DNA from 2 places in the Shewanella sp. SP2S2-6 genome. Region 2 is predicted to be linked to the other one. Evidence: predicted binding sites of a transcription regulator. Region 2 holds the regulator's gene; the other holds the start of a gene.
The links. Region 2 encodes FliA, which starts transcription of late flagellar genes. Its sites were predicted from a motif close to CTAAAGNTNNNNNNNNNNNNGCCGATA; they were not measured.
Positions count from the first base shown of each region.

Region 1: the regulator FliA is predicted to act here: its motif matches at 4,934-4,960, upstream of Q4Q57_RS06225 (DUF5610 domain-containing protein).

Region 1 is NZ_JAUOEQ010000005.1:158,638-165,364, forward strand. Features, by position in the region: gene Q4Q57_RS06200 (ABC transporter ATP-binding protein/permease) at 1-1,790, shown strand, start outside; gene Q4Q57_RS06205 (hypothetical protein) at 1,871-2,131, shown strand; gene Q4Q57_RS06210 (hypothetical protein) at 2,288-2,497, opposite strand; gene Q4Q57_RS06215 (FMN-binding glutamate synthase family protein) at 2,649-4,139, opposite strand; gene Q4Q57_RS06220 (histidine phosphatase family protein) at 4,151-4,768, opposite strand; gene Q4Q57_RS06225 (DUF5610 domain-containing protein) at 4,994-5,620, shown strand; gene Q4Q57_RS06230 (ferredoxin--NADP reductase) at 5,733-6,482, shown strand; gene Q4Q57_RS06235 (glutathione S-transferase N-terminal domain-containing protein) at 6,566-6,727, shown strand, end outside.
Region 2 is NZ_JAUOEQ010000004.1:5,120-11,846, forward strand. Features, by position in the region: gene Q4Q57_RS04575 (membrane anchored protein in chemotaxis locus) at 1-76, opposite strand, end outside; gene Q4Q57_RS04580 (chemotaxis response regulator protein-glutamate methylesterase) at 90-1,217, opposite strand; gene Q4Q57_RS04585 (chemotaxis protein CheA) at 1,238-3,469, opposite strand; gene Q4Q57_RS04590 (protein phosphatase CheZ) at 3,485-4,222, opposite strand; gene cheY (chemotaxis response regulator CheY) at 4,236-4,619, opposite strand; gene Q4Q57_RS04600 (RNA polymerase sigma factor FliA) at 4,667-5,380, opposite strand; gene Q4Q57_RS04605 (MinD/ParA family protein) at 5,373-6,254, opposite strand; gene flhF (flagellar biosynthesis protein FlhF) at 6,259-6,727, opposite strand, start outside.

The sequences.
Region 1 (6,727 bases), on a different contig from region 2:
CAACGTTATATTTTGAAGGTCCAGTCGATAAGTTAAACTGGCACGTCATGAAGCTGCTTTGGCCTTACTTATTGGAATACAAAGGCCGTATTGTGCTGGCGATGTCATGCCTCATCATCGCTAAGCTGACCAGCGTGGCTTTGCCTTTTATTCTGAAGCATTTGGTCGACACCTTAGATGCCGATAAAACCGCGCAAGCCCTTAGTGTGCCCGTGGGATTAGTGTTGGCCTATGGTGCGATTCGTTTACTGACGGCTATTACGGGGGAGATCCGCGATACCTTGTTTGGTCGGGTGACTGAGCGGGCGATCCGCCGTTTAGGCTTAGCGGTATTCGACCATTTACACCGACTTGATCTCGATTTTCATCTAGAGCGCAAAACTGGCGGTCTATCCCGTGATATTGAGCGCGGCACCAGTGGCGTGAGTTTCCTCATGCGGTTTATGGTGTTCAACATAGTGCCGACCTTGCTCGAAATTGTCATGGTGATTGGCATTTTCTTCTATAACTACGGCATTGCGTTTGCGGCAATCACCTTTATTGCTGTGTTGGCCTACATCATATTCTCTGTGGTTGCGACTGAATGGCGCACTGAGTACGTACGTGATGCCGCCAAGGCTGACTCTTTATCAAATACGCGGGCGATTGATAGTTTGCTGAACTACGAAACCGTTAAGTATTTCAATAATGAGAAGTATGAGTCGCAGCGCTACGATCAAGCGCTAGAACAGTGGGAAGTCGCTAAACGTAAAAACCGCTTATCTTTGTTTGCGCTTAATGGCGGACAAGCTGTGATTATCGCTCTGGCGATGACAGCTATGATGGCGCTGGCGGCTTACCGAGTCACCTATGGCGATATGACCTTAGGTGATTTTGTGTTGATTAATGCGTTTATGATGCAGCTCTTTTTACCCCTTAACTTTTTAGGTTTCGTGTATCGCGAAATTCGCGGCGCCTTAGCCAATATTGAGCGTATGTTTAGCCTGCTCGATAAACATCCCATGATAGTCGACTCACCCCAAGCGCTCGATTTTCAGCCTACTAAGGGTGAGCTGGTATTTGAAAATGTGAATTTCAGCTACGACGAGCGGCAAATTCTGCGGGACGTGAGTTTTAAGGTCGCTGCCGGTAAAAAGGTTGCTGTAGTGGGCGATAGCGGCGCAGGTAAATCGACACTGATTAAATTGCTGTTTCGATTTTACGATGTGGACCAAGGCGCGATTAAAATCGATGGACAAGATATCCGTCATCTTACGCAAGATGCGTTGCGACGGGCCATAGCTATCGTGCCGCAAGATACAGTGCTGTTTAACGATTCATTAGTTGAGAACATACGTTATGGTCGCCCGGGCGCGACGGATGAAGAGGTGCGCAACGCGATTAAACTGGCGCACTTAGAGCAATTTATTGCATCGCTTGCCCTTGGTTGGGATACAAAGGTGGGTGAGCGCGGCTTAAAACTCTCTGGTGGAGAAAAACAGCGGGTCGCAATAGCGAGGGCCATTTTGAAGGGCTCACCCGTGCTGGTATTTGATGAGGCGACATCCTCGCTCGATAGTCGCTCCGAGCAAGCGATTTTGTCGGCACTGCGGGAAGTTGCTAAAGGGCACACTAGCCTTGTGGTGGCTCATAGATTATCTACTATTGTCGATGCTGACCAAATCGTCGTCTTGAGCCAAGGTGAAATTGTTGAGCAAGGCAATCACCAAACTTTACTGTTGGCAGATGGTCTATATGCCAAATTATGGCGAATACAAAATGAGCAACAACATACTCCTCTGAGCAGTTAATAGCGCAATACAGTTCAGTCTTTATTCAGCTTTGGCTCTCTATACTCAAATGCCAACACATCAATCGGAAGAGATCTGGCATGGAAAATATTGCACTGAGAGTTAACATTGAAGGCAAAGAAGAAAAAGTCGCCACTGATTGGGATGCCATCATGGCGACATTGAAAAAACGTGGTGTTGATTATGATTCGCTGCAACGTATTCATGCTGAATTGAATGCGGGTCTACTGGTGACGACTCGGTGCCTTACTTTGGCTAAGGTCAATCCAGAGATGGTACTTGCGGGTGTGATCCGCGATATGAACGTGCCGACAAGTGATTATATGATGAGCATGCGCTAGAGATCATAGACCATACGCTAGAAAATGCGTTAGAAAGCACGCGTTAGATGAGAATGTGGGAGGATAGAGGTGAGCTTCTATTCTCGATGCTCAAGGAAGAGTTATTTGCTCTAGAGCTACTCTAGATAAATGCGACTCTCGATAAATATTACCGAATTAAGCTACGCCGTTTAGCTTGCCAGCTTTCCAACCTTCGCATAAAAGATTCAATTTAGGCGCTGACTCATCGATCAAGGTGAGTCGAATGATCTGTCCTTCACGAAAACACACAAGCTCGCCTTCGATCTCAGTCAGGCGATTACAGCTCTTACAGCTCGTGCTTACAGTTTTACTGGCGGGCAGTTGGCTTACGAAGCTAGATTTCAAAGTGTTTCCTTAAGTTCAATTGTGGGTAAGGTATTTGAATAACGCCTCACCTCACGGATCTTACCTCTTTTGTGATACGCATTCAAATATACCTTATGTAAAACTCATATAGACAAAAGTTGTACTGGCTAATCACCGCAAGGGTTTGCGGCTATTTATCCATGTGCGAATAGAATTTGTCGAGTGAGATAGATAAACCGCTATCGAGCACAATTCGTACATGTGAAGGCTTAAGTTGTCTTGGCTCTGTCACACCGCAAGAGTGCGCGATTAGCCCTAAGTCATGGTGTAAATTATGATTATAGTTAGCGACCCGCGTCGATTTATCCCTAGGATTTAGCCCTTGTTGAAGTTTTGGATTGTGCGTAGTGATACCCGTTGGACAGGTATCTTTATTACATTGCAAGGCTTGAATACAGCCGAGGGCGAACATGTTGCCACGGGCCGATGCGATAAAGTCAGCACCTAATGCCAAAGCCCAAGCGACTCTAGATGGGACGATAAGTTTGCCCGAGGCGATGACTTTGATACGTTTACGCAAGCCTCGTTGGATCAAGATATTGACTAGGATAGGTAAGCTTTCTTTCAGCGGTAATCCGACATAATCCATTAACGGTTGCGGCGCTGCGCCCGTGCCGCCATCGGCGCTGTCTAAGGTGAAAAAGTCGGGGGCTGAGTCTTCGCCGCGGCGTTCAATTTCATCACATAAATCTTCCAGCCATTGTACATCACCGAGTACGGCTTTAATGCCAGTAGGTTTACCTGTAACTTCACGTACTCGTTCGACCATATCCAAAATGTCGTTCACTGACTTAAATTCGATATGGCCATTGGGGCTGATTGAGTCGTGTCCCTCAGGAATGCCGCGAATATGGGCAATTTCAGCATTCACTTTAATACCGGGTAAAATGCCACCTTTGCCTGGTTTTGCCCCTTGGCTCATTTTGATTTCGAACATTTTGACTTCTGGATGAATCGCTATCGCTTTCAGTTTTTCATCATCTAAATGCCCTTGTTCATTGCGAACGCCGTATTTGGCCGTTCCAATTTGAAAGACGAGATCGCAACCGCCTTTGAGATGATAAGGACTCAAGCCACCTTCACCCGTATTAAGCCAGCAACCCGCCTGCGCTGCGCCATGGGAAAGGGCGGTGATAGCTGGGCGCGATAGGGCGCCAAAACTCATGGCTGAAATATGGCAAATGGCTTGAGTGGTATAAGGTTGACGACAGTGAGTGCCAATCGTCAGCGGATGAATAGGAGTAATATCTTCATCTTGGGTCGGGAAGGCGGTATTCATAAACATGATAGTACCGGCAGTATCCAAGGGGCGAGTCGAACCAAAGGCTATGGTTCTATCAACATTTTTAGCGGCGCGGTAAACCCAGCTGCGTTCAGCACGGTTGAAGGGCAATTCTTCCCTGTCTTGGGCGAAAAAGTATTGCCTGAAAAACTCACCTTGTTTTTCGAACAGATATCGAAAACGACCAATCACGGGATAGTTATGCCTTACTGCTTGTTTAGTCTGCATTTTATCTGCGATATACATGTAAATAACGGCGAGTACTGCGAAGCCGATGACGATCAAAAATAGTCCTGAAAATAGATCGAGTCCCCACATAAACCAATTGAGTTCACTCATGTCATTTATCCTTATTCTTGTCCGTAACGGGTGGCGATCAAGCTCGCGGGTTGGCCATCATTGAGAGAGAGCAAAAACAGCTGGCTGTAGTCCTCTTCGCCGATTGTTTGGACCTCAGGTCCACCAAGGGCTTTGATGATTAATGGCACTGTGTTTGAATGACCAGCGATGAGCGTATTACCTCGTACCGCATGCACTTGTTCGACAATCAGCTGAATATGTTCTTCGATAGGTTTGGCTGCCTCGACTATCGTCACGGGCAAATGGCGAGCCTCGGCGATAGGCGCGAGTGTTTGCTGGGTTCGCAGGTATTGAGTCGCGATGAGTTGCGACAATGGCGTGCGGTTCAAGGCGGTGATCAGTGACGTTGCGCGCATTTCCCCCTTGGGCGATAACTGTGGGTCATTGGCTGGCGTGTCGGCTTTTTCGGCATGTCTGACTAAAATAATCAGCCTGTTTTCAGCATGGGCTTGGCTAATCGGGGCGAGGCTGAGGCAAGTTAAGATAATAAGACCGGTGAGCAAACTAAGGCGTTTGATATTGATGCTCGTATAGTGCTCAATAGTGCACTTAAGCATTTGTGTAAACACGTGAAAGCGGAAATGACTCAAATTGCGGCCTGCTGCCATGGTGTAACATCCTTTTCTATTGGCTTATCTCTAAGCTCGACGATAGTAATGATCTGCATGCGGGTGGATGGCGCTTTATGCACTTTATACAGAATAAACCCACTCAATTTATGCGGGCCTTATCATGACCTTGTGGTCACGATGGTACTTCAATTCTAAAAATTACTAAAGCTGGTTAAATTTTGGTCGATAATAAAGTCGACCCGAATTGAATGGATAGTCATCATGGAAATCAATAAACCCTCTCAAGTGCAAAGTACCCCTTTGCCGCAGAAAAAATATGCTGAAAATACGGCGCCTAAGGGTACCGAAGTGAGTGATTCGAAGGACGCGAAAACCACCGAAGTGACCTCGAAACAAACCGCGCAGCAAACGAGTAAGCAGCTGATGAATCAAGCGATTTTATCGGCACAGCAAGATGTGAATATCAAGTCAGGCGATCAGTCTATGGCTTTGCTTTATCGCGCTGCGATAGAGTCAATTAATAAAGAGTTAGCACCCACTATGGGCGAGAACGCGATTCAAACCGCTTACGATAATGGTGTTGATACTTCTCCAGAGGCTACAGCCGATCGTATCGTGAGTTTTGCGACGCAATTCTTTAGCATTCACCAGCAACAAAATTCGGGTATGAGCTTAGATGAGCAACTCGATAGTTTTATGGGGATTATTGGTGGTGCCATTGACAACGGTTTTAAAGAAGCGAAAGACATTCTGTCTGGCCTTAAAGTGTTGCAGGGGGATATTGCCGATGGTGTCGATAAAACCTATGGTTTAGTGCAAGAGGGACTACAGGCCTTTAGAGATAGTTTTAACAAGAAGACAGATGAGACACAATCGAGTGCCACTTAATGCTTTATTGTTTTCGGTTCTATCATCATAAGCCCCTTACATAAGGGGTTTTTGTTATGCGGAAAAAAGTCTATGCTGGAAGCCTATTTAACGTTTCGCTTGAGGGTAAGCTATGTGGACTAGGGGACAAGTTATAGAACGTATTGATTGGAGCGATAAGTTATTTTCATTGCGCATCGCCGCCGAGTTAGCCCCATTTATTCCTGGCCAGTTTATCAAGTTAAGTCAAATGCAAGATGATAAGCGTGTTGCCAGAGCATACTCCTTAGTCAATTCTCCCGACAAACCCTATGCCGAAGTGCTCGCAGTCGCGGTAGAGGACGGCCTGTTATCGCCGCAATTGCAAAACCTTGGCATAGGCGATGAAATTGAAATTACCTCAACCGCGACTGGTTTTATGACCTTAGCGGAAATTCCTAAGGGTGAACTCCAAGGCAAGCACTTATGGTTTTTGGCTACAGGTACTGCAGTAGGACCATTTTTGTCTATGCTCGATACCCATGAGCCTTGGGAGCGTTTCGAAAAAGTCGTACTTGTGTATGGCGTGCGCGAGGCGCAGGATTTGGCGTATCTTGATAAGCTGCGTGAGTTAGAGCGCACATACCCAGCACAGTTTACATTAGTCTTGAGTGTGACCCGTGAACCCTTTGCCGATGCGTTGCAGTGTCGTATACCCGAGGGCCTGGTCTCGGGTGAGATTGAAAAAAAGGCAGGAGTAACTTTAAGCGCTGCTGATTCCCAAGTTATGATTTGTGGCAATCCCGGAATGATCAATGGCGCGCAAAGCGCCTTACTCGATAAGGGATTAGTGAAGAATTTACGTCGTGCTCCCGGACAAATTACCGTAGAGAAATATTGGTGATCCCATTTTATAGGCGGTGAGAGCAAACTGTTCTCACCCCTTAATAGCCTTAGCGTTTAGTGCAAATAAAAGGAAATTTTTTGATGAAGTTGTTAAGTTCTCAAGCTTCACCCTATGCCCGTTGTGTTAGAGCCTTAATCCAGTATTTAGGGATTAACAATATCGAAGAGCTGCTAGTCAATCCCTTTGAAAACAGCGCTGAATTACTCGATGCTAACCCGTTAGGACAGATCCCTTGTCTTATC
Region 2 (6,727 bases):
AATCGAGACTCAAGGCGCCAAGACACAAAATGGCAATAGCCATCAGCAAGATGATGAGCACACTATTTGTGCTCATCGGATTTTGACTCTTAGACACGAACAGACTCTTTTAAAATGCATTCAGCCATGTTGTCTAACGCAATCGACTGAGTGGCAATACCAGCACTAGCGACAGCCTGCGGCATGCCATAAACCACACAACTGGCTTCATCCTGCGCCCAAATTGTCGCACCGACCGCTTTCAACATGCGGGCACCTTCTCTGCCATCCGCGCCCATACCGGTTAATACAACAGCAAGCACGTCACCGCTAAAGGCTTTGGATGCAGAAGCAAAGGTGATATCAACACAAGGCTTGTAGTTCATGTCCGCACTGCCAGCGATGACTTTTAATCGGCCACTTGCGCCAGTACGCTCAACCATCATTTGCATTCCGCCTGGCGCTAAATACGCACAGCCAGGTTTAAGAAGATCGCCATTCGCGGCTTCTTTTACTTCAATCTTACATAAACCATTCAAACGACTTGCAAATGCTGGCGTAAAAGCTGCGGGCATATGCTGGATTAATAAAATCGGATGCGGATAGTTTGCCGGGAATTGAGTAAGAATTTTTTGCAAAGCAACTGGACCACCAGTAGATGTGCCGATCAGCAGTATTTTATACTGCTTACCACTTGCACGAACCGACGCTGCTGTTGAGGTCCTCACAGGAGCAGTGGCAGGTGTATGCGACGCTATACTCGTTGTCCCTAAAACGCTACTTGTTGGGCGCACGCTAGGTGTTGAAGCTACGACAGGACGCGCAATAGGGCGAAACATTCTGCGGCGTCCCAATGCCTTAACTCTCTGCTGCAACAATAAAATAGCATCATCTTTATTGGTAGCAATGTCTTCAAAACGTTTAGGTAGAAAATCTAACGCACCAGCATCTAAAGCGTCTAACGTCGCTTTAGCGCCATCATGGGTTAAAGAAGAAAACATCAAGATCGGAGTCGGACATTTAGCCATGATTTCACGGACGGCAGTAATACCATCCATCACGGGCATCTCAATATCCATAGTGATAACTTGAGGATTAAGCTCAGCAGCCATCTTCACCGCTTCGGCCCCATTTGAGGCCGTCGCGATAACTTCCAGTTCAGGATCTTGATTGACTATTTCACTAACACGTCGTCTGAAAAAACTTGAGTCATCAACGACTAATACTTTAATGGCCATTCCATTCCTTAGCTTGGAAACTAATTCTTACTTTTCGCATAATGCTTTAACAATCCAGGGACATCTAAGATCAGTGCGATACCGCCATCCGATGTAATCGTCGCGCCAGCCATCCCAGGAGTGCCATGTAACATAGCGCCAAGGGGTTTAATCACCACCTCTTCTTGGCCTATTAGGGCATCGACCACAAAACCAATTTGCATCATACCTAATTGTACAATCACCACATGACCATGCTTTTTATCGCCATGTTTAAAGGTGGTTTTGTTTCTATGTAGCCAGTGCTCCAAATAGAACAAAGGCACAGCCTTGTTACGCACTATGACGGTGAGTTGTCCGTCGACGATATTGGTCTTAGTGAGATCGAGATGGAATATCTCGTTCACGCTAGACAGAGGTAATGCAAACACTTGTTTAGCGACATCAACCATTAAGGTCGGCATAATCGCCAGCGTTAACGGTACTTTAATCTCAAGTATCGTGCCCTTACCTTTCATAGAATCAATATGCACTGTGCCGTTAAGCTGAGTGATACGGGTTTTTACCACGTCCATCCCAACGCCACGACCAGAAATATCTGAAATCTCGACCTTAGTCGAAAAACCGGGCGCAAAAATCAAATTATAAGCTTCGCTGTCAGTCATTCGCGAAGCTGAATCTTCATCGAGCACACCGCGCGTTATCGCGATTTTTTTCAGTTTTTCAGGGTCCATACCTGCGCCATCGTCTTCGATTTTCAGCAGTATATGGTCACCTTCCTGACTTGCAGATAAGGTAATAGTACCCGTTCTCGGCTTGCCATTGGCTTCACGCTCGTTTGGCATTTCAATACCGTGATCCACAGAGTTACGCACTAAGTGGACGAGTGGATCGGCAAGCGCTTCAACTAAGTTTTTATCTAGGTCGGTTTCTTCACCGACCATGATCAAATCAATTTCTTTATTGAGCGTACGCGCAAGATCACGTACTACCCGAGGGAAACGACCAAACACTTTCTTGATCGGTTGCATACGGGTTTTCATCACAGCGCCCTGTAAATCGGCTGTCACGAGATCTAAATTCGCAAGGGCTTTAGACATTTCCTCATCATCACGACTGATGCCTAAGCTCACTAATCGATTACGCACTAATACTAACTCACCGACCATATTCATGATTTGGTCGAGTCGTGCAGTATCAACACGAACCGTGGTTTCACCTTGAGGCACATTTGCTGAACTTGCTTTAGCAGGTGCTTTCTCTACAACCGCGATGTCTACTTTCGGTTTTGCGGCAACAACGGGGGCTGGCGCTGCAACTTTCGCAGGCTCAGGAGTCACTGCGGCTTTAGGTGCAGCTGCCACAGCTGGCGTGACTGGCGACGCTTTTACGTCAGCTTTCGCAGGTGCTCCGCCTTTACCATGGAGTTCATCAAGTAATCTTTCAAACTCATCATCGGTAATTTCATCGGCATCGACTATAGGTTGAGGCGTAGGTGCGGCGACAACCTTTGGTTTAGCCGGCACTTCTGCCTCGACTTTAAACTTGCCAGAACCGTGAAGTTCATCAAGCAATGCTTCAAACTCGTCATCAGTGATGTCATCGCCCGATGCAGGAGACGCTTTAACTGGCGCAGCTGGCTTAGCGACAACAGGATCAGAGACCACGGCGGTAGCCGCCGCAGGACCTTTTCCTGAGCCATGAAGCGCATCTAATAAAGCTTCAAATTCAGCGTCGTTGATATCATCAATACTTGAAGATGAGCTATGACTTATCTCTATAGGGATGTCTTGTGGGACGGGAGTTTCAACAATGGTTTCAACGACAGGCTCAGGTTCGACAATTTCGAACACCTCTGCAGACGCAACTTCAGATGGCAATGGCGCACCTGAACTCAGCATTTTAAGCCTAGCCAACAAACCCGAATCGGCAGGATCTTGCTGCTCGCCCTGCTGCGTTTGAGCAAACATGGTATTAATTGCATCAACAGCCTGCAAAATAATATCCATCAGCTCTGCATTGACGCTACGTTTACCAGTCCGTAATAAATCGAAGGTATTTTCAGCCTCATGACACACATCGACCATGGGAGTTAAGCTAAGAAAGCCTGCGCCACCTTTAACGGTGTGGAACCCTCTAAAAATGGCGTTTAGCAAGTTAGTGTCATCAGGATTATTTTCAAGCGCAACGAGTTGCTCTTGCAGAAGCTCTAAAATTTCACCGGCTTCGATTAAAAAGTCCTGGAGTATCTCTTCATCTACATCAAAGGCCATCAAATTGACTCCCAGTTAGAAACCCAGACTCGATAGAAGATCATCCACTTCGTCTTGACCCGTTACTACATCTTGACGAAGCTCGGCATTCATTATCGGCCCTTCCGCTTCAATATTATTTTTCTGAGCAATCTGACTTTCAATCATAGGCTGCTCACCAAATACCGTCAGCATAGAAACCAGATTACTTTCTACTTCCATAACCAGATCAATAACACGACGTATCATTTGTCCTGTTAAGTCTTGAAAATCTTGCGCCATCAATATTTGATTTAACAATTCACGCAGTCGAGTCGAGTCATTTGAACTACGGGACATAAGATCTTGGACATCGTGGCAAAGAACCTTAAACTCGCTGAGTTCTATTTCCCGGCGCATTAATTTGTCCCAAGATGGCATGACTTTTTGAATATTTACCGTTACGGCATTGGCCAAAGGTAAACATTCTTCTACCGCATCCATGGTTTTATTTGCCGCTTGTTCAGTCATGTCAATAACGTAATTTAAACGTTGTTTGGCATCGGGAATTTCTGTATTGGCTAATTCAGCTAGACGATTATCAACTTGAAAATCCATTAAAGCGCTATGAAGTTGCCGAGTTAATTTCCCTACCTCTTCAAATAATTCTCGTTGCAGTGGAGCAGCAAGCTCCCGAAATAAATCATCTGCCTGACGTTGCTCACCGACACTTAATAATTCAACCAAGTGCTGAGCTTGTTCGAGCGTGATGAGCCCTGATGTTTGTGACTTCATAGCTCATCCTTGCTCAAGCGAGTCGTTCGAATATTTTATCTAGCTTCTCTTTAAGCGTTGCAGCGGTAAAAGGCTTAACCACATATCCATTCACTCCCGCTTGAGCGGCAGCGATAATCTGTTCACGTTTTGCTTCAGCTGTCACCATTAATACGGGTAAATGCTTTAGCGAATCATCTGCGCGAATTGCTTTTAACAGATCGATGCCTTGCATACCGGGCATATTCCAATCTGTAACAACAAAATCAAAATCCCCCTTTTGCAACATCGGCAGGGCTGTTGAGCCATCGTCTGCTTCTTGGGTATTGTTAAACCCCAAGTCTCGCAACAAGTTCTTGATGATACGCCTCATTGTCGAAAAATCGTCAACAATGAGAATCTTCATATTCTTGTCCAAGGTTTCCTCCGGTGAGCTGACATTCTGTGCTCGATTAATAATTATACTTATGTCCAGTGCTTGAGTTTAGCTTTCAATCGCAACATTGCCTGACTTAATATCTGGCTAACACGCGATTCACTGACCTCAAGAATGGCGCCAATCTCTTTTAAATTCAATGCTTCATCGTAGTACAGGGATAACACTAATGCATCTCTTTCAGGCAATAATTTAATTGCCTCAACCAGCGCAGAATGAAATTGGTTCTCAGCTAATGCTTCAAATGAGTCATCATCGGACCGATCACTCACTGTAAGTATATCCTGAGATACGCCTAAGTCTTCTATCCCTATGATTTTTCCGACAGAAACATCGTTAAGAATATGATGGTACTCATCGAGCGTCATATCAAGTTTTTCTGCAATTTCTGTGTCGCGTGCATCACGGCCCAGTTCTTGCTCTAACTCATCAATAGCATGTGCAACCTTGCGGTTATTACGATGAACGGAACGAGGCACCCAATCACCACGGCGAATTTCATCTAACATCGCCCCTCGTATACGTATGCCGGCGAAGGTTTCAAATTTCGCACCCTTGCCACCATCAAACTTGGATGATGCTTCTAATAAACCCATCATCCCAGCTTGGAGTAAATCATCTAGCTGCACTGAGGCAGGTAGTCTGGCGAGTAAATGATGCGCAATTCTTTTAACCAACGGAGCATACTGTTCAACGATCGACGATTTATTGTCTAAACAAGTATACGCAGCGGCTTTATTCACTCGTTTTTTCCTCTTGAAAATCTGGTCGTTGCACTAAACGCTCAACGAAAAACTCCAAATGCCCACCAGGTTGCTGCGGTACAGGCCAGCTCAGAATTTTATTTGCCAATCCTTGATACGCAATCGCCGCTGGTGATTTAGGATAAGCTTCAACTACCAGTTTTTGCTTACGAACTGATTTACGTAAGTTTTCGTCAAATGGAATAGTTGCAACTAATTCAAGGGCGACATCTAAAAATCTGTCGGTCACTTTACTGAGTTTAGCAAATAATTCCATACCTTCGCGTAAACTACGCACCATATTGGCAACTATTTTAAAACGGAACACGCCATGCTCACGGCTGAGGATTTTTATCAGGGCGTAGGCATCAGTTATCGATGTGGGTTCATCACAAACAACGACCAGCACATCCTGCGATGCACGTGAGAAACTGAGCACCATATCTGAAATCCCAGCAGCAGTATCTACGACTAGAATATCAAACTGAGTCCGCATCTCACTGAAAGCGCGAATTAACCCTGCATGCTGCGCTGGGCTTAATTCCACCATCCCTTGCGTCCCTGAAGTGGCTGGCACTATGCCAATTCCCTTAGGGCCGCGAACGATAATATCGTCAAGCTCTGCATCACCAGAGAGAACATGGGAGAGGTTACGCTCGGCACGAATACCCAGCATGACATCGACGTTTGCTAAGCCAAGGTCAGCATCAAGTACCAAGACACGCTTGCCTTTTTCGGCTAATGCCACAGCTGTATTAATGGAAACGCTGGTTTTGCCAACGCCACCTTTACCACCTGTGACCGCGATTACTTTCACTTTTTCGTTATAGGGTTGATTCATCATACGTAAACCACTTGCTTGATCCAGGGTCATAAATCTACTCAAATGCACAGGCCATATTATCTGACCACGCTGTGTCTTGTAATGATTGTTGTTCTGTACTATCTAACGCTGCGAGTGCCTGTTGGGCTAAATCTAAGGTATCCGCAACTTTCATATCTTCAGGAACTCTTTGCCCATCAGTAACATAACTTAACGGTAATCCGTTTTGGATCAACACACTTAATGCCCCTGCTAACGACACAGATTCATCGAGTTTTGTAAGAACGACACCAGATAGGGGAATGCGTTTAAAATGATTGACTGCATCTTGCAATACACGGCGCTGTCCTGTCGCAGACAGTACCAGATAACTGCGGATAGGTATCCTGCTATTTGCAGTTAAATTATCAAGTTGCTGGTAAAGACGCATATCTCGCTGTCCCATGCCAGCCGTATCTATCAATACTAGCTTGCGATTTCTAAACTGATAAAGAATTTGCTCTAATTCATTCAGATCATGAGCT